One region of the Neobacillus sp. plas4 genome, then DNA from elsewhere that is predicted to be linked to it. Evidence: riboswitches for the same ligand, from Rfam matches in the RefSeq annotation. Region 1 holds a riboswitch; each other region holds the start of a gene.
The links. Region 1 has a riboswitch for cobalamin ahead of cobJ (precorrin-3B C(17)-methyltransferase). Riboswitches for the same ligand answer to the same signal wherever they lie in the genome.

Region 1 (7,219 bases):
TTTCTTTGCTGTCACAATATAGATTGGATTTAACGGTTCAAAACGCGTTAAATTTAAGATTGGTTTACTCTTTGAAATTTGTGCCTGTAATATCGATACTTCACAGCCTAATGCTTTTAGACGCTGAAGCGCTTCTGCCAGATTTTCAATCGTTGCAATATTCATAACAAGGCGTCCATTTGGCTGTAAGCGTGAGATACATGTGTACAATAAATGCTCCATATTTCCACCGTTGCCGCCAATAAAAATGGCATGTGGATCTGGAAATTCATCCAGACGATCAGGTGCCTTCCCTAGCACTGCAACAAAATCTGTCCGATGTTTTAATTGATTTTCCAAACAGTTTTCAAGGTCACCCTCATTTTTTTCAATTGCATACACGGCACCTTCCCGAGCCATTTTTGCTGCTTCAATCGCTACTGAACCAGTGCAAGTCCCAATATCCCAAACAATACTATTTTCTTTAAGACCTAACTCCTGCAGACAAAGAGTTCGAATTTCTCTTTTAGTAATTAACCCTTTATCTGGTTTTCGCTGAAAAAATGCATCATCCGGAATGCCAAGAGGGGTGCGTTCGACTAACTCACGCTGTTTTAAAATCACAACATTCAATGGAAAAAAGGAAGTTTGCTCCATCTCGTCCAATGTGAAGGAGCGGCAGCGCTCGTTTTTACCTTGTAAATTTTCAGCAACAAAGGCATCATATTCTGTCATGCCGAAACGCTTTAAATATTTTGCAATTGCCTGCGGAGAATTCGTTTCATCTGTTAAAACAGCAATTTTCTTACGCCCATCAATTCTTTGTGCAAACCCTTTAATGGAACGGCCGTGCAAGCTGACAATATACGCGTCCTGCCAGCTGTCCTGCATTTTAGAAAAAGCGAGCTGTACCGAGCTGGTGTATGGATAAATCTCTAATGGCAGCTTCTTCGCAAGTACACTGCCTAGTCCATAAAACAGTGGATCACCGGACACTAATATAACGGCATTCCGTGTTTCTTGCTGTAATTCAGCTATTAACGCTGACAAACCGCCTTTGATTACTTTTTTCTCTTTTTTATATTCCGGGAAAAATTGCAAATGACGTTCCCCGCCTACAAGTACATCACATTCATTGATCCACTCAGCATATTGGGGGAGCAAACCTTCCGCGCCATTATCCCCTATACCAATCATCTTCATCCAATTTGTCAATGTTCTCCGCCTTTCCTAAACAATCTCCATTCATGGCATACAAGGTTGTCGACACTTTTATGTCAGTATTCATGTGATTTAGTGCATAATAGCAGCAGTTTTTGCAAAGTGCTGCAAAAAATGACTCGTTTCCTTGAAGCATTTCACCAACCTGTGAAGCCGTATTCGCTAGTAAAATTTCTCGCTGCTTTGCCTCATCAACACCCACTTTATTGGCAATGCTTGCTAAAAACTCAAAGCTTATCGGTGCGCTTTTTGAGTGAACCATCATAACGCCTTGTGCAACTTTAGAAAACTTCCCCATCATCCCAACTAACGAAACCCTGGGAATTTTCTTCCTTGCAATATTCTTTAACGTAAAACCAACAAAATCGCCCATTTCGATAAATGCTTCTTCAGTTAAATGTGGATACTGCTTCATTGCAAATTTTTCACTGCGTCCGCCCGTTGTAATGACTAAATGCTCACATCCTGATTCTTTTGCTACATTGATTGCTTGCACGATACTTGCCATATAAGCAGAACTTGAAAATGGCACCACTGTTCCCCGTGTACCTAATATCGAAATTCCGCCAATAATGCCTAATCGCCCATTCAATGTTTTTTCAGCAATCTCTTCACCGTCTGGTACAGAAATAACCACTTCAATTCCACAATTCAATTTAAATTTTTCCATTGTATCTCGTACAACAGCAAATATCATTTTACGCGGTACGGGGTTTATCGCTGCTTGACCTACAGGTACAGGAAGTCCCGCTTTTGTTACTCGCCCTACACCAACCCCGCCATCTAAATGAATACCTTCTTCTTCTGAATAACGAACGGTACTTTGAATTCGTGCCTGGTGCGTAGCATCAGGATCGTCCCCGGCATCTTTAATCGTTTCACACATTACCTCGTCATCTGAGACTTCAAATGCCGTTACTTTAAATGTTGCATACTGACCAACCGGTAAATAAATCGTAACTTCATCTGGTACCTTTCCACTCACAAGTGCTTGCAGTGCCGCTTTTGTCATCGCTGTTGCACATGCTCCTGTCGTGTAGCCATGACGCATTTGTGAAGGGTCTTTTTTATTTCGTTTCTTTTGCTCGTTCATCCGCCATAATCGAAATGGCATTAAGTGCAGCGACTGTCACTGTACTGCCACCCTTTCTTCCAACATTTGTAATAAATGGAATCCCTTCCAGCACTGCTAACTCCGCTTTCGACTCTGCTGCTGATACAAAGCCGACTGGCATTCCAATAATTAAGTCCGGTTTTGCAGCACCATCTTTTATTAATCGAATCAACTCCAGCAATGCGGTTGGTGCATTGCCAATGGCATAGATTCCTCCTTCATGTAAACGCGTTGCCTTTTGCATGGAAATAATAGCACGTGTTGTTCCTTGAGCCTTCGCTTCCTTTGAGACATCTTCATCCGCAATATAACAATGTAAATCCCCGCCATGCTTTTGGAATCGTTTCCGTCCTGAACCGCTTTCGATCATTTGTACATCCACCACTACATGTCGGCCCGCTAAAATGGATTGAACCCCTGCCTCAATGGCATCAGGTGTAAAAATCATGCTGCGGCCTAACTCAAAATCTGCTGAAGCGTGAATCACCCGTCGAACAACTAGCCATTGCTCATCTGTAAATGAATGTTCGCCCATTTCCTCTTTAATAATGGCGAAACTGTGATCATAAATCTTGTCTGGATCTACCGTTACGGGAATAAACTTTGTATTAAAGTTCATGTTTGCCAAGAATAAAACCTCCTAATAGTTGAGTTACTTCTTCGAAAGAAGTACAAAAATTTTCATATTCAATCGCTGGCCGTTTTATTAAAATAACAGGAATCCCTAATTGTAGAGCAGCTGTCATTTTTTCATCTACAGATCCCACTTTGCCGCTTTCTTTTGTAATCATTAGAGACACATTATATTGCTCACATAGTGCTTTATTTAATGATTCCGAAAATGGGCCCTGCATCGCAATAATGTCCTTTTGTTTAATACCTAAACTATTGCACTTTTCCATGTTCCCTATATTTGGTAGCATTCTGCAAATAAGCCGGATTTCATCACGCATTAAATATTTAGCAAATATTTCTAACGTTTTGCTGCCTGTTGTCAGCATGATCGTTCCTTTATGAAATTGAGCTAATTTGGCTGCTTCTTCATAACTTTCAACTTCTGTAATTAGCGGAGAAATAAACTGTTCTTCTGGCCTTTCATAACGAATATAGGGAATATCACATACTTTTGCTGCTGCCATTGCCGTTTTCGACGCTTCTTCCGCATATGGATGGCTGGCGTCGATGACACAGGTCATCTTTTCCTTCTGAATAAGCGCCATCATGTCATCAACTGATAACCGCCCGACTTGATTAGGAATATGGTGGGCATTTAAACTTTCGGCAGCAGATTCTGTGACAACTGTTGCTAATAAAGGATAGCCTTGATTTTGTAATTGAATGGCTAATGCTCTCGCATCACTTGTGCCTGCTAAAAATAAAATCATGTGTTCCTCCTAATCTCCACATGGTGCCGGTTCGACTTCAATTTTGGAGCTCATATCATGATAGTTAAAATACTGAATTTTTTTCACACGTTTAAAATATTTAAAAAAGCGTTCATTTGGATGGGCATTTTGTTTGTACTCTTCTATAATTTTCGTTAATAACGGCAGCAGTTGTTCTGGTTCAATTCCTTCTGCTACTGGCTGTGCAGCATGGGCAGTACGGCCAACCGGCTTTGCGCCAATAAATAAATCAAATTTTTTCTTGCGGTAGACGATCCCGATATCATCGAATACTGCCCGATAACAGGCCATACCGCAGCCGTTGAAACCAATATGTAATTCTTTTGGAAGCTTTAAGCCCCCCAATTTTGCTGCTATTTCTTCTGCATATGGAATAGATTCTGCTTTTTCACCGTAGCAAAAATCACAAGCTTTTAAATTTAAAACATCGCCCACAGGCATCACAATTAAATGATTTTGTTCAAGTTTTTCAACAATCGATTCAGGTTGATCTGTTGGAATCTTTAGTAAAAAACGATGATCTGGTGTATATTCCATGGTGCCGCTCTCACCAATTGTTTCGGCCAATACGCGCATTTGCTCTGGCTTAATAAATTTATTGGCAACACCAGGTGAAACTGCAAATTCAAATATATTTTCAATCGGCTGCTGAACTAAATGCGGATATTCTATTTCCGATTTAGACACCATGGATAATGCCTTTAAGGCCAAATCTAATGAGCTAACTTCTTGTTTTTTTCGTTCAATTTGCTCATAACCAGATTGCGCTTCCCCTGTTTCTTGATTTAATGCCCATGGTTCGGCTTCCTTTTTCAAACGCTGATGCGGTTTTAAACTTTGCTTTTCTTCACCTAACGTATATTTACGCTGATACCCTCGAGGGGTAATGATTTTATTGTCATAAAAGAAAGTAGAAGAATTCCCGATAATAACCGTTGTCAGCATTCCTATATCATGTTCAAGCATTTCAGCCAGTGTTGTCAGCACCACATGTTGATTTTCACGATAGGCACTTTTCACAAGTCCCACCGGTGTTTCAGGAGAACGATATTTTAATAGAATATTTTGTGCCTCTACAATTTGGCGTGTCCGTCTACCGCTTTTCGGATTATATAAAGCTATTACGAAATCGGCCATCGCAGCTGCTTCAATGCGCTTTTCTATTACAGTCCAAGGCGTCAAATGATCACTTAGACTTATCGTGCAGGAATCATGCATGACAGGCGCACCCAATAAACTCGCACAAGAATTAATCGCTGAAATACCTGGTACAATTTCTACCTCAATTCCTTCTTTTTCAGTCCAGCCCTTCTCAATCAGCACTTCATACACTAATCCAGCCATACCATAAACGCCTGAATCTCCGCTGGAAATGACTGAGACAATTTGGCCTGATTCAGCTTTCTTTACTGCATCCTGTGCACGTGACACTTCTTCTGTCATACCCGTACTGACAATGGATTTTGCTGTTACGAAAGCTTCAATTAGCTCCACGTATGTTTTATAGCCAATAATACAATCACTTTGCTGCAATGCAGCTACAGCTCGATTTGTAATATGCTCACGATCACCTGGACCGAAGCCAACAACAAAAATTTTTCCCTTTTTCATAGGCTTACCTCCAAATAAAAAATGCCTGCACTCCTTTTAAAAGGAATACAGGCATGTGATATGACAGTATAAAAATAGCATACTGAAACTCAAAAACAATAGGTAAAATTGTCCCGCCTATACTTCTCCCTCCGAAAAGCAAGTGTCGTTTAAATAAGCAGGTTTCCTGACTTAAGCTTCTTTTTACTCTTACACCTTCCCGATTTCTCAGTGGCATTGTAATTTCATCAGCTCTTACAGTAGCGGGGGCTGTACTAGACTTTCACTAGTTTCCCTATTACCTCACAAATGTGAGCACTTATTTAAATTACTTTATTAATTTTTTTAAATATATCATATAATCTAAATATTTGATACACTATTTTTTAATAATTTTATAAAAGCTTTGTAGAGCAACTCCATTTACATAGTCATTCCATCATTTCAAACAGTTCTGCCTTCGATCTCGGATACTTTTTATTCGATAAATTCGTTCTTTGTAATCTTTCAAACACCTCCATGATCCAAGGTACTTGCAAATGGCTTTTTTCGAGAATTTCTCTTTTATTAAAAACCTCAACGGCTGTTCCTTGAGCTATCAAATGCCCATTGTTTAAGATGATGACCTCATCTGCCCACTCATAAGCTAAATCTACATTATGAGTAGACAATAAAATCGTCCGATTTCGGTGATTAATTTTATCCAAAATTTCCATTATTCTATTTGAATAGTAAGGATCGAGTCCAGCTGTTGGTTCATCTAACACGATTAATTCTGGATCAATAGCAAGAATTCCAGCGATTGCTACCCTTTTTTTCTGTCCGATACTTAAAAAGTGAGGAGGTTTATCTTTAAGCGATTCCGTTTCTGTTAATGTGATGACTTCCTTTACACGCCTCTCTATTTCTTCGGTGGGTAAATTTAAATTTTTTGGACCGTACTTAATATCATCATAAACACTAGATGAAAAAAGTTGGGTTTCAGAATTTTGGAATACAATACCGACTTGCTGCCTTAATTGCTGAATCTCTTTCCGTTTATAGGTCAACTTCTTTCCACTGTATAAAATGCTTCCACTTGTTGGCTTTAAAATACCGTTCATAAGCAGAAATAGTGTCGATTTCCCAGCGCCATTATTCCCTAATAAGGCTATATTTTTCCCTTTTTCAATTGAAAGATTTATTTTATTCAATGCCATCGTTCCATCTGCATATTGATAAGAAACTTGTTCAAACGTTATTATTTGTTCACTCACTCTGCATACGTCCTTTTCATTGATCTTTCATGATTTTGACATAACATATATCATGAAAAGTGTTACAAACGATATAAAAATAATGACAAAATGCCCACGATTATAGCCCATTGATAAATCCACATCATACAAATGTTCATCTCCACCACGACTATCAATTGCGATTTGAAGCTGTTTTGCTGAGAGCATCGATTTAACGAAAAGGCTGACAATAAGCTGTGCAACGCTGTAAATCCAGCTACTATAATTTTGATAGCCAAGCCTGCTAGATTGTGCAATATAAATTTCATTCATCTTTTCCAATAAAACAAAGATAAATCGATAGGTAATCCCCATTAATTCTACAAATACGGTTGGTAGTTTTACTTTTTTTAATACCCAGATAAATTGATTAAGAGGTGTTGATAAAACAAGAAAATATAAACAGCTCACACTTGCTAAAATCGTTGTGGCTAGTTCGTATGATTGTTGGATACTATAAGAACTTATATAGATTTGCCATAAACCTATTTCTACCAGCCAAAGCACCTCTAAATCTTCTTGATAAATAGGTGCAATGGAAAATAAAATGGCAACTAAGCTTGTCATTAAGAAAACAAAAGGGACGAATAGAAGTTTCAAATATGCTATAAACGGGATTTTCGCCTTGAATA
Region 2 (7,219 bases), 1.5 Mb from region 1:
ATTGAAGAATTAGGAATGGTAGCCAATATCCAACGAACAGGAACATCTTTTGTACTAACAATTGAGGCAAAAAAAATATTAGAAGATGTCCACCTTGGTGACAGCATAGCTGTTAATGGCGTGTGTTTAACGGTCACTAGCTTCTCTAACAAGCAGTTTACTGTAGATGTTATGCCTGAAACGGTAAAAGCATCCAGCTTAAACGCACTAAAGCGGGGATCCAAAGTGAATCTTGAACGGGCAATGGCAGCTGGGGGAAGGTTTGGAGGTCACTTTGTTTCTGGTCATATTGATGGAACTGGAGTGATCAAGAGTAAAAAGCAACTCGAAAATGCCATTTATTATGAAATTGAAGCCCCGTCTGACATACTCAGGTATATTATCGTTAGGGGGTCCATTACTGTAGATGGTACAAGCCTGACTGTATTTGGAGTAAGTGATGATACCTTTACTTTATCCCTTATTCCCCACACCTTATCAGAAAGTATTATCGGTCTAAAAGATTCCGGTGATATTGTCAATTTAGAATGCGATATGATTGGCAAGTATGTAGGTCATTTCTTATCGGCAGGTTCTGGTAACGTGAACAAAAAGAGTCCCTCAGGTATTAGTGCGCAATTCCTGGAAGAACATGGATTTTTTTAAATACATAGTCAACAGCTCATATTTTTAAATTGAAAGGGGAGAAAGACTTGTTTGATCTTATAGAAGATGCGTTAGAGGATTTAAAAAACGGCAAGGTCATCATCGTTTGTGATGACGAGGACAGAGAAAACGAAGGTGATTTTATCTCCTTGGCTGAAAAAACTACTCCAGCAGTAATTAATTTAATGGCAACACACGGCCGAGGCTTAATCTGTGTACCTGTTGATGAGGAGTTAGCACGGAAATTAGAATTATTTCCTATGGTTTCAAACAATACAGATGCACATGGTACTGCCTTTACCGTTAGTATTGACCATAAATCATCGACTACGGGAATATCAGCCTTTGAGCGTTCTACTACCATTTTACGCATGCTTGACGCAGAGGCAAAGCCCTCAGACTTTATGAGACCTGGTCATATTTTCCCGTTAATTGCGAAAAAAGGTGGAGTCTTGAGAAGAACAGGACACACTGAGGCTGCAGTGGATTTGGCCAAATTATGCGGATCTCAGCCTGCGGGAGTCATCTGTGAAATTATGAATGAAGATGGAACCATGGCTCGTGTTCCTCAATTAAGAAAAATTGCCGATGATCTAAAAGTTAAAATGATTACCATTAAAGACTTGATTGAATATCGCAATAATAAAGAACAGCTGGTCAACCGCGAAATTGAAATAAATTTACCAACAGAATTTGGTGATTTTAAGGCTGTTGGTTATTCAAATGTGATCGATGGAAAAGAACATCTTGCTTTAGTAAAGGGAGAATTAAATCCTGATGCCCCTATTCTAATACGCGTTCATTCAGAATGTTTAACTGGGGATGTTTTTGGTTCATTCCGCTGTAATTGCCAATCAGAGTTACATGCTGCCTTAAGCCAAATTGAACAAGAAGGCAATGGAGTCCTTCTTTATATGCGTCAGGATAGCGGCTTAGTAAATAAATTGCGGACATACAAGCTCCAAGAAGAGAGTCAGGATGCTGCCCTAGGCAATGGAAATGAAGATGTTTTACGTGAATTTGGTATTGGCGCTCAGATATTAAGGGATTTAGGGGTTAGAAAAATGAAATTATTAACCAATAATCCAAAGAAAATAAAAGGAATAATGGGATACGATCTTGAAGTGGTAGAAACTGTTCCTTTGCAAATGGAAATACAAAAGGAAAATGTTAATCTAAAATAAACTACAAGAATAATCGGAGGTAAAAAAAATGAAAAATATTTATGAAGGTAATTTAGTAGGTTCTGGTTTAAAGATAGGAATCGTAGTTGGGCGTTTTAATGAGTTTATTACGAGTAAATTACTTAGCGGTGCACAGGATGCTCTAAAAAGACATGGGGTAAGCGAAACAGACGTGGACATCGCTTGGGTGCCAGGTGCATTTGAAATTCCATTAATTGCTCAAAAAATGGCTAATAGCAAAAAATATGACGCGGTTATTACATTAGGGACGGTAATTCGTGGTTCCACACCACATTTTGATTTTGTTTGCAGTGAAGTGGCCAAGGGTGTTTCTAAAATTACCCTAAGCAGCGGTATTCCTGTTGTTTTTGGTGTTTTAACAACGGATTCCATCGAGCAGGCTATTGAGCGTGCTGGAACGAAAGCGGGGAATAAAGGCTGGGATTCTGCAACTGGAGCCATTGAAATGGCAAACTTATGCAGAAGCTTTGAATAATAAATTTTATGAAGAATTTTGTAATAAAAAGATTCCATTTATTCCGCTTTCCTATATAATTGGTTTATCATAATAAAATATTATTGAATAGGTGCTGAAATTCTATCAAGAATTTTTAGCTTAAAAGGGAAGTTTGGTTAAAAGCCAACGCGGTCCCGCCACTGTAAATGGGAGCAACCTGCAAATTGTCACTGTCAGATGATGGGAAGACGCAGGAAGCAATGACCATGAGCCAGGAAACCTGCCTAATTCTTGTGCGCCAAAGACACCTACGAGGATAGGGGTGTGGACGACTAGAATCATTTTACATTTTGTATGGATCTATTCAAACCAACATCTCTACGCTGCCGTAGAGATGTTTTTTTATAAATTTTTGGCTGCATATTTCATATGATGAGATTACTACATAGGAGGAAACACAATGAAAAAATTATCTACACTTCTTTTTCTGCTAATGTTAACAATAGGAGTATTAGCAGCCTGTGGGGAACAAAAAGAACAGGTGAAAGAACAGAACATTGGGAATACTAGTAAAACTGCGGAAACTGCTTTTCCGGTTACTATAAAAGACGCATTAGATGATGAAGTAACCATTAATCAAAAGCCGGATAAAATTGTATCATTAATCCCAAGTAATACAGAGATTGCTTTTGCCATAGGACTTGGAGAAGAAATTGTTGGAGTCTCCAATTTTGATAATTATCCTGAAGAAGTTACGGCCAAAGAGAAAATTGGCGACCTGACTGTAAATATTGAAAAGATTATTTCATTACAGCCCAATTTAGTGTTAGCCCACGCGTCAACTGCCCATAACATAACAGAAGGACTTCAACAGTTAAGAGATTCTGGAATAACTGTCTTAGTTGTGAATGATGCACAAACTTTTGATGGAGTTTATGATTCCATTGCCATGATAGGGAAAGCTACTGGTGCAACAAAAGAAGCGGACAGCCTAATAAAAGATATGCAAGCTAAATTGGCTGAAATAAAAGACAAAGCTGCAAAAATAACAGAAAAGAAAAAGGTACTAGTTGAGGTTTCACCTGCACCGGATCTTTTTACTACAGGGAAAAACACTTTTATGGATGACATGATCGGTCTAATCAATGCCGAGAATATTGCAAACGATCAAGAAGGCTGGATTAAAATAGATGAAGAAGCGATGATTACACGGAACCCAGATGTAATCATTACTACTTACGGATTTTATGATGATAAAGCTGTGGAAACTGTCTTAGAGAGAGCAGGATGGGAAAATGTGAATGCGATTAAAAACAAGCAAGTTATTGATGTCGATTCTGATCGCGTAACACGTTCAGGTCCAAGGATTGTAGAAGGAGTAGAGGAACTTGCAAAAGCTGTCTATCCAGAAGTTTTTAAATAATAAGTTCATAGCTTATCTGGCAGCAGGAAGCTTCCTCGTTCTTTCATTATTATTAGGAATATCAATAGGAACCGTTTCGGTTCCTATCTTTACTATTCTTCAAATTATTGCCGCAAAATTAGTTGGAATTATTTCACTTGATCAAATCGATCCTATGTTCTCAAGTATCGTCTGGAATATTCGTTTACCACGGGTTATACTAGCTGGAATCGTAGGGGCATCTCTAGCAATTGCAGGAGCAGCTTTTCAAGGTCTACTAAGGAATCCATTAGCAGATCCCTATACGTTAGGAGTATCTTCTGGAGCCTCGGTCGGAGCTGTGTTGACTTTGTTTTTTCAACTTTCCATTCCATTTGCGGGTTCATTTACACTGCCATTATTAAGTATTCTATTTTCATTTCTTACCATTTTTTTTGTACTTGCTTTTGCCCGAAAAATTGAACGTTCCATGAGGGTTGAAACCATTATTTTAACAGGCATTATATTTAGTTCTTTTCTTGGTGCAATCATTTCGCTCATGATTGCATTAACAGGTGATGAGTTAAGACAAATTATTGGCTGGCTTTTGGGAAGTGTCTCCATGAGAGGCTGGGAATACATAAAGATTATTTTGCCATTTTTTATTTTAGGATCGGCGATACTTATTTTTAATGTTAAGGAATTAAATGCGATGTCCTTTGGGGAAGAACGTGCACAGCATTTAGGTGTAAATGTTCAAAAAAGAAAACTGATGATCTTGACTGCGGGATCCATTTTAACAGGAGCTGCTGTTGCGGTTTCAGGCACAATTGGTTTTGTTGGCCTGGTAATTCCGCATTTATCGAGATTATTATGGGGACCGGATCATAGGCATTTACTCCCTTTATCGATTATAACAGGCAGTGGATTTTTAATCTTGGCAGATCTCATTTCGAGAACGATTATCTCTCCTGTCGAGTTACCAATTGGGGTCATTACTGCATTAGTTGGTACTCCAGTTTTTGCATTAATCCTTTTGCAAAGAAGAAGGAAGGAAAGAAGTGAATAAAGCATGCTAAACGTTCAACAGGTTTCTGGTGGATATTCGAATGAAGCAGTAGTGAAGGAAATTTCCTTTGAAGTCCAAGCAGGAGAGTTATTTGGGATAGTGGGGCCGAATGGAAGCGGAAAGACCACTCTTTTAAAAATGATCAGCGGTATCCTGCCAATTACCAAAGGTAACATTTATATTATGGAAAAAAAGATACAGGATTATAGTACCAAACAGCTGGCACAAATTGTTGCGGTTTTATCTCAGCATTCGTCGCAATCATTCTCATATACAGTAAAAGAAACGGTTTCTCTTGGTCGATACGCACACCAAAAGGGCTGGTTTCAAACATGGGAAGATTCAGACGAGGAAGTCGTTCAAAAAGTGATGAAGCAGACAGGGATATCAGCTTTTCAAAATAAAAATATTCAGCAATTATCTGGGGGAGAAAAACAACGGGTTTTTCTGGCTCAGGCGCTTGCACAAGAACCTAAAATTTTATTGCTGGATGAACCTACAAATCATTTGGATTTGTCTTATCAAAAGGAATTGCTAGATTTACTCAAATATTGGACCACAGAAAGTGGTTTGACAGTCCTATCTATCTTTCATGATTTAAATCTCGCAGGCTTATATTGTGACAGAATCCTATTGCTCGAAAACGGAAACATCCATATCAATCATATCCCGAACGAGGTTCTAAGGGAAGAAAGAATACGCGAGGTATATCATACAGAAATTCAGAAGCAACCACATCCTAAAGTAGCTGCACCACAATTAATGTTATTGCCTGCGTACAAAACGGAAATGGAAAGTGTTCAAATAAATGAAGAAATGCTGGAAAAATCCCATGAGCTTATCCAGCTAAAGGCCACTGTTCCGTTACGGACCATGTCATCGGGAGTGATTGGTTCAGGAACTGGCTGGCATCATACATTTGTTAATCGACATGTTGATAAGGACTACAATTGCAGCGATCATCGCCAAGAAATGGCCGACTTTCTAAAATCAAATGGGTTTGAACCATCTGAAACCGTAGGAATGATGACGGCAGTGATCCTTGATGATGTAATCTACAAATTTTTTGAACAGGACGGATTTTCATTATTCGTAGTCATCACGGCAGGAGTAGGAAACGCTGTGGATGCCTCAAAAAGTGATCAACATTCCTACAGGAGTGTGCCTGGCACCATTAATACATGGATATTCATTAACGGTGAATTAACAGAAGAGGCATTTATTCAAAGTATTATGACCGCTACAGAAGCAAAAACAAAGGCGCTTCACGATTTAGAAGTAATGGACCGGGTGACAGGCACCATTGCTAGTGGTACTTCAACGGATAGTATTTTAATTGCCGCAACACAGGCTGGAGAAAGGTTGGAGTATGCTGGTACCATTACACCATTAGGAAAAATGATTGGAAAAGCCGTATACGAATGCACGTCAGAGGCCATTCTAAAATCTCAAAAAAGGAAACAAGTATGATCGTCTATCATTTAATAGCCATAACTTTAGCCTATTTTATTGACATATTTGTAGGAGACCCACCCAATTGGCCGCATCCTGTAAGATGGATAGGGTCGATGATTGCGTTTTTTGAAAAACGATTAAACACAGGAAAGAATAAAAAGTTAAAAGGGGTTGCAATGCTCCTTTTTGTTTTATTGATTGCATTTTCTACAGTATTAATAGTAGTTGTAATCAGTTATAAGATTCATCCAGTTGTGGGTATAGCGGTGGAAGGTATCATCATTGCGACCACCATTGCTCAGAAAAGTTTGAAACAAGCAGCTCTTGAGGTGTATGAACCATTAGGCAGAGGAGACTTGCCCTCAGCAAGAATAAAATTATCCTATATCGTCGGCCGGGACACCGAAGGTCTTGATGAAGGTGAAATTGCTCGTGGAGCTATTGAGACGGTTGCTGAAAATACAAGTGATGGGGTGACGGCACCGTTATTTTGGGCTCTTATAGGCGGGGCACCGCTCGCAATGGTTTATAGGGCAACGAATACCTGTGATTCAATGGCAGGCTATTTAAATGAAAGATTTAAAGAATTTGGCTGGGCTTCTGCTAAATGGGACGACGTGATGAATTGGATTCCAAGCCGTATAACAGGGATTCTTATGCTGCTTGGTACAAAGCCTTTGGAAATAAGGTATCGAAGAGCGTGGACCATTCTTATTCGTGACGCAAAAAAACATCCTAGCCCTAACAGCGGCTGGGGTGAAGCAGCTGTTGCAGCAATATTGGGGATTCAACTTGGCGGTATCAATTATTACAAAGGAATCGTTTCGAACCGTGCCAGGATGGGGGAAGCAATAAACTCCATTCAAGCCGATCATATTATTCTGGCTAATCGAGTAATGGGTAAGACAGTTTTATTATTTATTCTATTTTTATGGATAGGTGGGATGACACTTGAATTTGCCTTCACATGGCTCCAATCCACAGTACCTTTTTAAGGCGATGGGGCGAACACTCCCCAAGCAGTTTAT
Region 3 (7,219 bases), 1.1 Mb from region 1:
TGGAATGAAGATGTAATACATCGAATTAAGGGAACAGAGAATCCGCATAAGGCAGAAGACAATGAAGAAACCTTTGGAAATCCGGGTGATCCAGAAGACGAAATTGGATGGGCTCAGACAGTGCAGCGCCTCAATGAAGTTATGAATAAATTAAAAACGCTCATTGCGGAACTTGACGATGAAAAGTTAAAAGCTCCTTATGCAGCTAACAGGTACTCTATTGAGCGTTTACTCAGCAATATCATGATGCACGATACGTATCATCTCGGCCAAATTGTTCTGTTGCGAAAGTTGCAATCCTCTTGGGGTGGCGTTGATTGGTCCTAAAGCACCATAATTCAGCGACCTTCCTCGCCCAGCCATAAAAGCAGTATTGACGGTGTGAAGCCCATTTCATTCTCTTTGGTGACGCGGGTGATTTTCTACGGTATTCAACGTATGTAAAGATAGTAGAAATGCCAGTTTTCTATCTTTGTAGAAGGAATATATTAAGGATGTCAGGAAGGTGCAATTAAGGATAACTTCGGTAATATTCCTTTATTATTTAATAAACAATATAATATGTTTATTAAATAATAAATAGGAGATTACATCATGATACCAGATTTCATTCTAATTGCATTATTTGTGTTTCTTTTAATATTGGTTGTATTTTTATTGAAAAAGAAAGAAAAGCACAAGCGCCCAGAAAATAACCAAGTTGTAGATAGACCAGAAAACAAGGTACTAATAAATAATATACTCAATAATGATACAGAAGGCGTTAAGAGAAGTTTTGAAAGCTATAGAGCAGCTCCTCATTCAAAATCTCAATTCGGTGAGTCTGCATTAGAATTAGCTATACAAAAGGATAATAAATATATAGTTGCTTATTTAATTAAGTATGGAGCAATACCAAATGCAATGGAAAGGGAAGAAGCCTTTAAAAGAGGAAATAAGGAAATAATTGAAATGCTAGAGACAGGCAACCATTTAAGATTAATTAAAGAGTATGAGTTTTTCAAGAAAACAAAATGATTGTTTATCAAGCACCTCAATTTATAGGGTGCTTTTTATTATCGGGCTTGAGTCACTTAAACACCGAACAGGAATAACAAAAACAAAGACCATCCTATAATGAATGGGCTTTGTAAAATTTCCTATAGGTGAATATTCATTAACTGAGCATGGAAGAAAACTTTTACCGATTTTAGAGGCTATGTACGACTGTGGCAAAGATTACATTCTATTTTGTAGTGCCAGGCACTTTTAATATGCTCAAATAAACTCTCTCCCTTTTTTAGAGCAGATTTTCTATTTTCTTCCTAGTTTTTGTGTACAATAGAATGGAAAATAAAAAAGAATAGGTGAGATCATGAGTCAATTATCCGAATTTGTATCCAAGCATCATCATCAAAATGTTGAGGAATTAAAAGAATTACTTCGTATTCCAAGCATAAGTTCCTTATCTGAGCATAAAGAGGACATCCAAAAAGCAGCTTCCTGGATTGCCAATAAGTTAGAAAACATTGGAATGGAACACGTTGAAATCGTACAAACAAAAGGTCATCCAATTATTTATGGTGACTGGCTCCATCAGGAAAATGCGCCCACTGTATTAGTTTACGGTCATTATGACGTACAGCCCGTTGACCCAATTCACTTATGGGAAACCCCTCCGTTTGAACCAAACATCCGAGATGAAAAAATCTTCGCGAGAGGAGCAACAGACGACAAAGGGCAGACGTTCTTACATATTAAAGCAGTTGAGACTCTCCTAAAAGTAGAAGGTAAATTACCGGTCAACCTTAAATTTTGTATCGAAGGAGAAGAAGAAATCGGAAGTCCAAATCTTCCACAGTATTTATCCGACAATAAAGAAAAATTAGCCTGTGATGTCGTGGTCATATCCGATTCTGATATGTGGGATAGAGGCGTTCCTGCAATTACATATTCTTTAAGAGGTCTGGCTGCTCTCGAGGTTTCTCTTAAAACGGCAAATACGGATTTGCATTCAGGCATGTTCGGCGGAGGAGTTCAGAACGCTAACCATTTATTAGTGAAGCTGCTTTCAACTCTTCATGATGAAAATGGAAAGGTAAATGTGGATCAGTTCTATGATGATGTTATAGAATTGACAGAATTTGAGAAGGAACAAATTAAAGCACTGGGCTTTGATGAAGAAAAGCTAAAAAAACAATTAGGTTTAGCAGAATTAACTGGTGGGGAAAATAATTACCCATATCCAGAGAAAGTTAGTTCGCGGCCAACATTAGAATTAAACGGCATATGGGGTGGATTTCAGGGGGAAGGTACAAAAACCGTCATTCCGAACGAGGCACATGCCAAAATCACCTGCCGTCTAGTCAATAATCAAAATCCAGAAAAGATCCAGGGCTTAATCAAAAAGCATTTGGAAGAACACGCACCAAAAGGCTGCACAGTAAAAGTGACACTTCAAGATACAGGAAATCCATTCTTAACCCCAATCGATGATCCGATGATTCAAAAAGCTGCTGAGGCCTATGAAAAGGTTTATGGGAAAACACCTGTTTATAAAAGAGAAGGGGGTTCGATTCCGATTGTATCGGATTTCAACCATACCCTAAATTCTCCAGTTATCTTAATGGGATTCGGCTTGCCAGATGAAAATCTCCATGCACCGAATGAACATTTTAACTTAGAAAACTTTGATAAAGGGATTTTAACGATTTGTTCCTTTTTAGATTTAATCTGAATAGATAGGCAAGGGAGGGATCGCATAACATCCCTCTTTTTTGCCGATAAAAGTGCCAGTCTCCTTCCAAATTTTTGGTTGGTACTGGAACTTTTTTCTCTGGGAGGAGCGGGTAAAAGGACCAACTTATAAATAAATTTAACAATAACTTGAAGGGATGGAGGACAGATCCCACTGTCCCAGTTACTTCTAAATCCTACACTATTATATTTCCATTCCTACGTCCACAAAGGTTGGCATATTTTTCATCATAGAGCAGGCTGCTTCTATAATAGGGAAAGCCAAAGCAGCACCGGAACCTTCTCCTAAGCACATATCCATGTGTAACATTGGTTCGATTCCTAGCAGATCACTCGCTATTTTTCCACCTGGTTCTAGAGAGGCATGGGAGGTGATGAAATATTCCTTCGCTTTCGGTTCAATCCTTGCAGCAATTAAAGCAGATATGGTTGAAATATAGCCATCGATTACAACTGGAATTCTATTAGCTGCAGCCGCAAGCATAACACCTGCCATTCCACCTATTTCTAGTCCACCAATTTTGGCTAAAACATCGATTCCATCCTTACAATCTGGCTTGTTGATCTCAATCGCTTTCCTAATTACAGCTGCTTTATGTTCGATTCCTCCTGTACCTAACCCAGCCCCTCTTCCAGTAATCTCTATAGGATCACAATTTTTTAAAACGGACAAGATCGCTGTACTAGGAGTTGTGTTGCAAATCCCCATCTCACCTGTACCAAGTAAATTGACTCCTTTTTTTATTTCTTCATGAGCAATTTCTATCCCAACCTCTATGGATTTTATCGCTTCCTCCCTCGTCATAGCAGGACCCTTTGCCATATTGTCTGTACCATTCTTTATTTTTTTAATAATGACACCTGCGTCACTTGGGATCTCTCCCTTTATTCCAACATCTACTGCAACAATCTTAGCTCCAGTAACTTTCCCTATCACACATACTCCCGTTAATCCTTTTGCAAAATTCAACGTTTGTGCAAAAGTTACCTCCTGTGGATTACTTGTTACCCCTTCTTCATAAACTCCATGATCGCCCGCCATCACAATAACCGCTTTCTGATCAATCTCAGGATAGAGCTTTCCTGTAATCCCCGCTAATTGTATAGCAAGGGATTCTAACTTTCCCAAGCTTTTAGGAGGCTTAATAAGACTGTCCACTCTGGCCCTTGCTTTTACTACCATTTCTTGATCCAATCCCTCAATTTTTTCAATCGTTTGTTGTAATAATTTCATTTTTTCTTCTCCTTTCTTTTTAAGACCCTATTCAACAAAAAAAGTCTGTAGTTTATTTGATTAACAAATAAACTACAGACTTTTCCATTATCTATAAGAGTCAAAGCAGATAGGCAGGTCTCCTGGCTTAGGATCGTCACTTCATCAGGCCTTCCCAGAGATAACTCCAGTGGCATTTCTAATGAAACTCCCCATTACAGTGGTGGGACCGCTGAAGATTCTCACTCCATTCCCTATTCTCCCCAAAGGGCACCTACTACTTATATGTATTTTTCACTTAAACTTAAAATAGCAAAGACCTCTCCTTAAGTCAATTGGAAGAGGAAGGTTTCTTAAAGAGGATGACAGTTTGTTAGAGGAACTGTCCGTAACGTTAACCAATTTCCAATCGGATGAGGTGGTAAAGGAAGCTATCTTAGGAAGGATAATACCATTATTTATGCTGCTTAAATCGTTGAAAACATTAAATCAGACTTTGCGGTCCAAGTTCTAAGAGAAGCCTACCGTTCTGCAAAAGAACTGGATCATCAAGATATTATAATTGAAGCACTTTGTCACCAGCTTTCGGAAGAAGCTCTTCCTGAAATTAACGAACACATGAAGCTAGAAGGTTTGTGAACTGATAATCATACAGAATATATTTTGTCAGAATCCGAATCTGAAATAATGGAATAATCCTTGTATTTTTTAAACATAGAAAAATCAGATGTGGTAAAAATACAACTATTGATATTATCATGAGATACAGGACATTGAAGTGAAAGGGGGAGAAGTATTCGTATAATTCCTCTAACACCTAAAACCGACCTTTCTCTTTTCAAACAAACGGTAGAAGTATTGATTGAGTAGTTGATTAACGAAGTAGAGGATAAAGCATTGTATCTAGTTAAGGTGGAGGCGATAAGACATGAAAACATTTGATTTAAAATCAGGAACAGTTGTAATGGTAGATGAAAATCAAATTGTTATTGAAAGATCCGGTGGGAAAAGTGCCATGAAAGGGCTGTTTGCGGGAAGAGCTATGGGCCAAATGACCATTAAAATATCAGCTGTAACAGGCTTGATTTACTTTGCCGATTATATGGTGATTTGTGCTTCAGGACTGCCAACTCCAAACGATTTTAAACTAACAAGCGTAGCAGAAATAAAACAATATCCGAATTGTATTGTGGCAAAAGAAAAAGAACTAGAAGAGCTTTACCAATACCTTAGTGGATTTATTAAATAAATGGCGGTCTCTGCTTTTTGAATTGTACTGCGAAGCAAGTTTAATTCGTTTTTAAAATTATAATAGATCCTATATGAACGGTGGTCAGGTTGATGCATAATGGCAGCATTTTTATTATAAAAGAAGATAACACGTTATTGAAAATGGAAGAAACTTCTTATGATTCTAAGGAGATTCTTTAGTAACTATTAGATTGTAAGCATGCACACAGAATATGGAGTGAATCCTGATACAAAATATACGGCAATGATTTTCAAAAAGAAATAGTGAGCTCAATGAATTTTTTCTGTATCTTTACATTTCTTACAAAAAATGTTATGTTTAAAAAGAATTATTTTTGTTCGGTGTAAAGGATTTGTTACTTTTCATCTTGTTGATCACTGGGAGCAGGGATAGTATTACATTGTGTGTGTTTACACACTAGGAGGCAATACAAATGGAAAAAGGTAATGTTAAATGGTTTAATGGCGAAAAAGGCTTCGGATTCATCGAACGTGAAGGTGGAGACGATGTATTCGTTCATTTCTCAGCGATTCAAGGCGAAGGTTACAAAACTTTAGAAGAAGGTCAAGCAGTGACTTTTGATGTGGAGCAAGGCCAACGTGGACCTCAAGCTTCAAACGTACGTAAAGCTGCATAATTTTACAAAGCAGGGATGGCAGGCTCTTTTATGGGAGTCTGCTTTTCTTTTTCTGTGAAACAAAGAACCCCCACTTGTAAAGGAGTAGGGAACATGAAAACAGTAAAGCGGGAAAATCAACCTTCCCTTTATTGGTAATCCGACACGATTCCTATTGTTTTTTCTGATTTCTAAAGAAAAAGTAGTTGACACTTAAAATAAATTTATGATAAAATTGAAAATTTGATAAAAAATAATATATATGTTAAGGTAAAGAATGTTACCATATATGGAGGTGGATTATTTGTTTCAAATTGGCGATAACATTGTTTATCCAATGCACGGAGTAGGTATAATTAAAGCCATAGAAGAAAAGGAAATTTCAGGGGAAAAACAACAGTATTATGTCATAAAAATGTTAATCGGTAATATGCAAGTCATGATTCCTACGGGTAAAATATTGAGTTCAAATATACGCCCTGTTACTGATATAATTGCATTAAAACACATCATAAACATTTTTCATCATGGAGAATCAGATAGATTACTGCCGTGGAAACAAAGGTATAAAGTGAACACGGACAAAATAAAAACGGGTAAAATACAAGAATGTACTGAAGTTGTACGTGATTTAATTCGTATGAAGAAAGAAAAAGCACTTAATTCAAGCGAAAAAAAAATGCTAGATAACGCGCGTGAATTTTTGATTAGTGAACTGGGATTAATTAAAGGGATTACTGAAAATCAAATAAAAAGTTTCTGTTAAGGTTAATTTAGATAATGTATTACATCTCTCGAAAATATCCTGAATTATTATTAAAAGTAAATCATTTCAAAGACATTCAACTTCTCCAACTCACTTTAGATCATTAACCTCTTTTGTTATTTCTACAATCTAATCCATTATTATTATTATTTAAATTTCTTTTACCAAACGTTTGAAGTTTCATCAAATAACTCGATAAAATAGTCACTTGATTTTAGCAATCCTGATTCACACTGGCACGGACAAGGAGCCGTAAGGATGAAAGAGAGGTAGGGCTTTCATTGTTTTAGGTATACAATATATTATTTAAGTCATTATTTCTAGAAGAAAAAACAATCTGAGACAGTGAATAGTAATTGTTTATTTCTTTACGTAAAAGAGAAAAAACGAATTGGTAACACCATATGGTCAACTACAAAAATGTTTCCAGACATGGAAACTATTTTTTATTTTATTTAAATAACAATAGTAAAGATTACTGGTGATGGCTTTAAATCATTTGATGAAGGCCAACGCGTACAATTTGATATTCTTAAGGTACCTTATGCGAAAGAGTTGAAAAGAAATTTAAGAGTGTCAGTGACCTTTTTTTGAAAATTTCCAAAATGTGCCACCAGAACCGTCCCCATGGTTAAA

Region 2: linked by a shared signal. The riboswitch ahead of AC2TFD_RS11520 (ABC transporter substrate-binding protein) and the one ahead of cobJ (precorrin-3B C(17)-methyltransferase) in region 1 are both predicted to bind cobalamin.
Region 3: linked by a shared signal. The riboswitch ahead of cobT (nicotinate-nucleotide--dimethylbenzimidazole phosphoribosyltransferase) and the one ahead of cobJ (precorrin-3B C(17)-methyltransferase) in region 1 are both predicted to bind cobalamin.

The regions. Positions count from the first base shown of each region.
Region 1 covers NZ_CM170152.1:3,779,624-3,786,842, forward strand. The annotation lists gene cbiE (precorrin-6y C5,15-methyltransferase (decarboxylating) subunit CbiE) at 1-1,182, opposite strand, end outside; gene AC2TFD_RS18840 (cobalt-precorrin-5B (C(1))-methyltransferase) at 1,157-2,293, opposite strand; gene AC2TFD_RS18845 (precorrin-8X methylmutase) at 2,268-2,933, opposite strand; gene cobK (precorrin-6A reductase) at 2,923-3,699, opposite strand; gene cobJ (precorrin-3B C(17)-methyltransferase) at 3,709-5,331, opposite strand; cobalamin riboswitch at 5,471-5,648, opposite strand; gene AC2TFD_RS18860 (energy-coupling factor ABC transporter ATP-binding protein) at 5,742-6,566, opposite strand; gene cbiQ (cobalt ECF transporter T component CbiQ) at 6,594-7,219, opposite strand, start outside.
Region 2 covers NZ_CM170152.1:2,314,708-2,321,926, forward strand. The annotation lists gene ribE (riboflavin synthase) at 1-645, shown strand, start outside; gene ribB (3,4-dihydroxy-2-butanone-4-phosphate synthase) at 693-1,829, shown strand; gene ribH (6,7-dimethyl-8-ribityllumazine synthase) at 1,858-2,325, shown strand; cobalamin riboswitch at 2,398-2,588, shown strand; gene AC2TFD_RS11520 (ABC transporter substrate-binding protein) at 2,747-3,709, shown strand; gene AC2TFD_RS11525 (FecCD family ABC transporter permease) at 3,675-4,736, shown strand; gene AC2TFD_RS11530 (heme ABC transporter ATP-binding protein) at 4,740-6,206, shown strand; gene cbiB (adenosylcobinamide-phosphate synthase CbiB) at 6,203-7,186, shown strand; gene cobD (threonine-phosphate decarboxylase CobD) at 7,143-7,219, shown strand, end outside.
Region 3 covers NZ_CM170152.1:2,661,223-2,668,441, forward strand. The annotation lists gene AC2TFD_RS13210 (DinB family protein) at 1-327, shown strand, start outside; gene AC2TFD_RS13215 (hypothetical protein) at 595-1,017, shown strand; partial or broken gene AC2TFD_RS13220 (winged helix-turn-helix transcriptional regulator) at 1,139-1,252, shown strand; gene AC2TFD_RS13225 (dipeptidase) at 1,355-2,716, shown strand; gene cobT (nicotinate-nucleotide--dimethylbenzimidazole phosphoribosyltransferase) at 2,921-3,970, opposite strand; cobalamin riboswitch at 4,066-4,242, opposite strand; gene AC2TFD_RS13235 (hypothetical protein) at 4,878-5,198, shown strand; gene AC2TFD_RS13240 (cold-shock protein) at 5,635-5,838, shown strand; gene AC2TFD_RS13245 (CarD family transcriptional regulator) at 6,107-6,583, shown strand.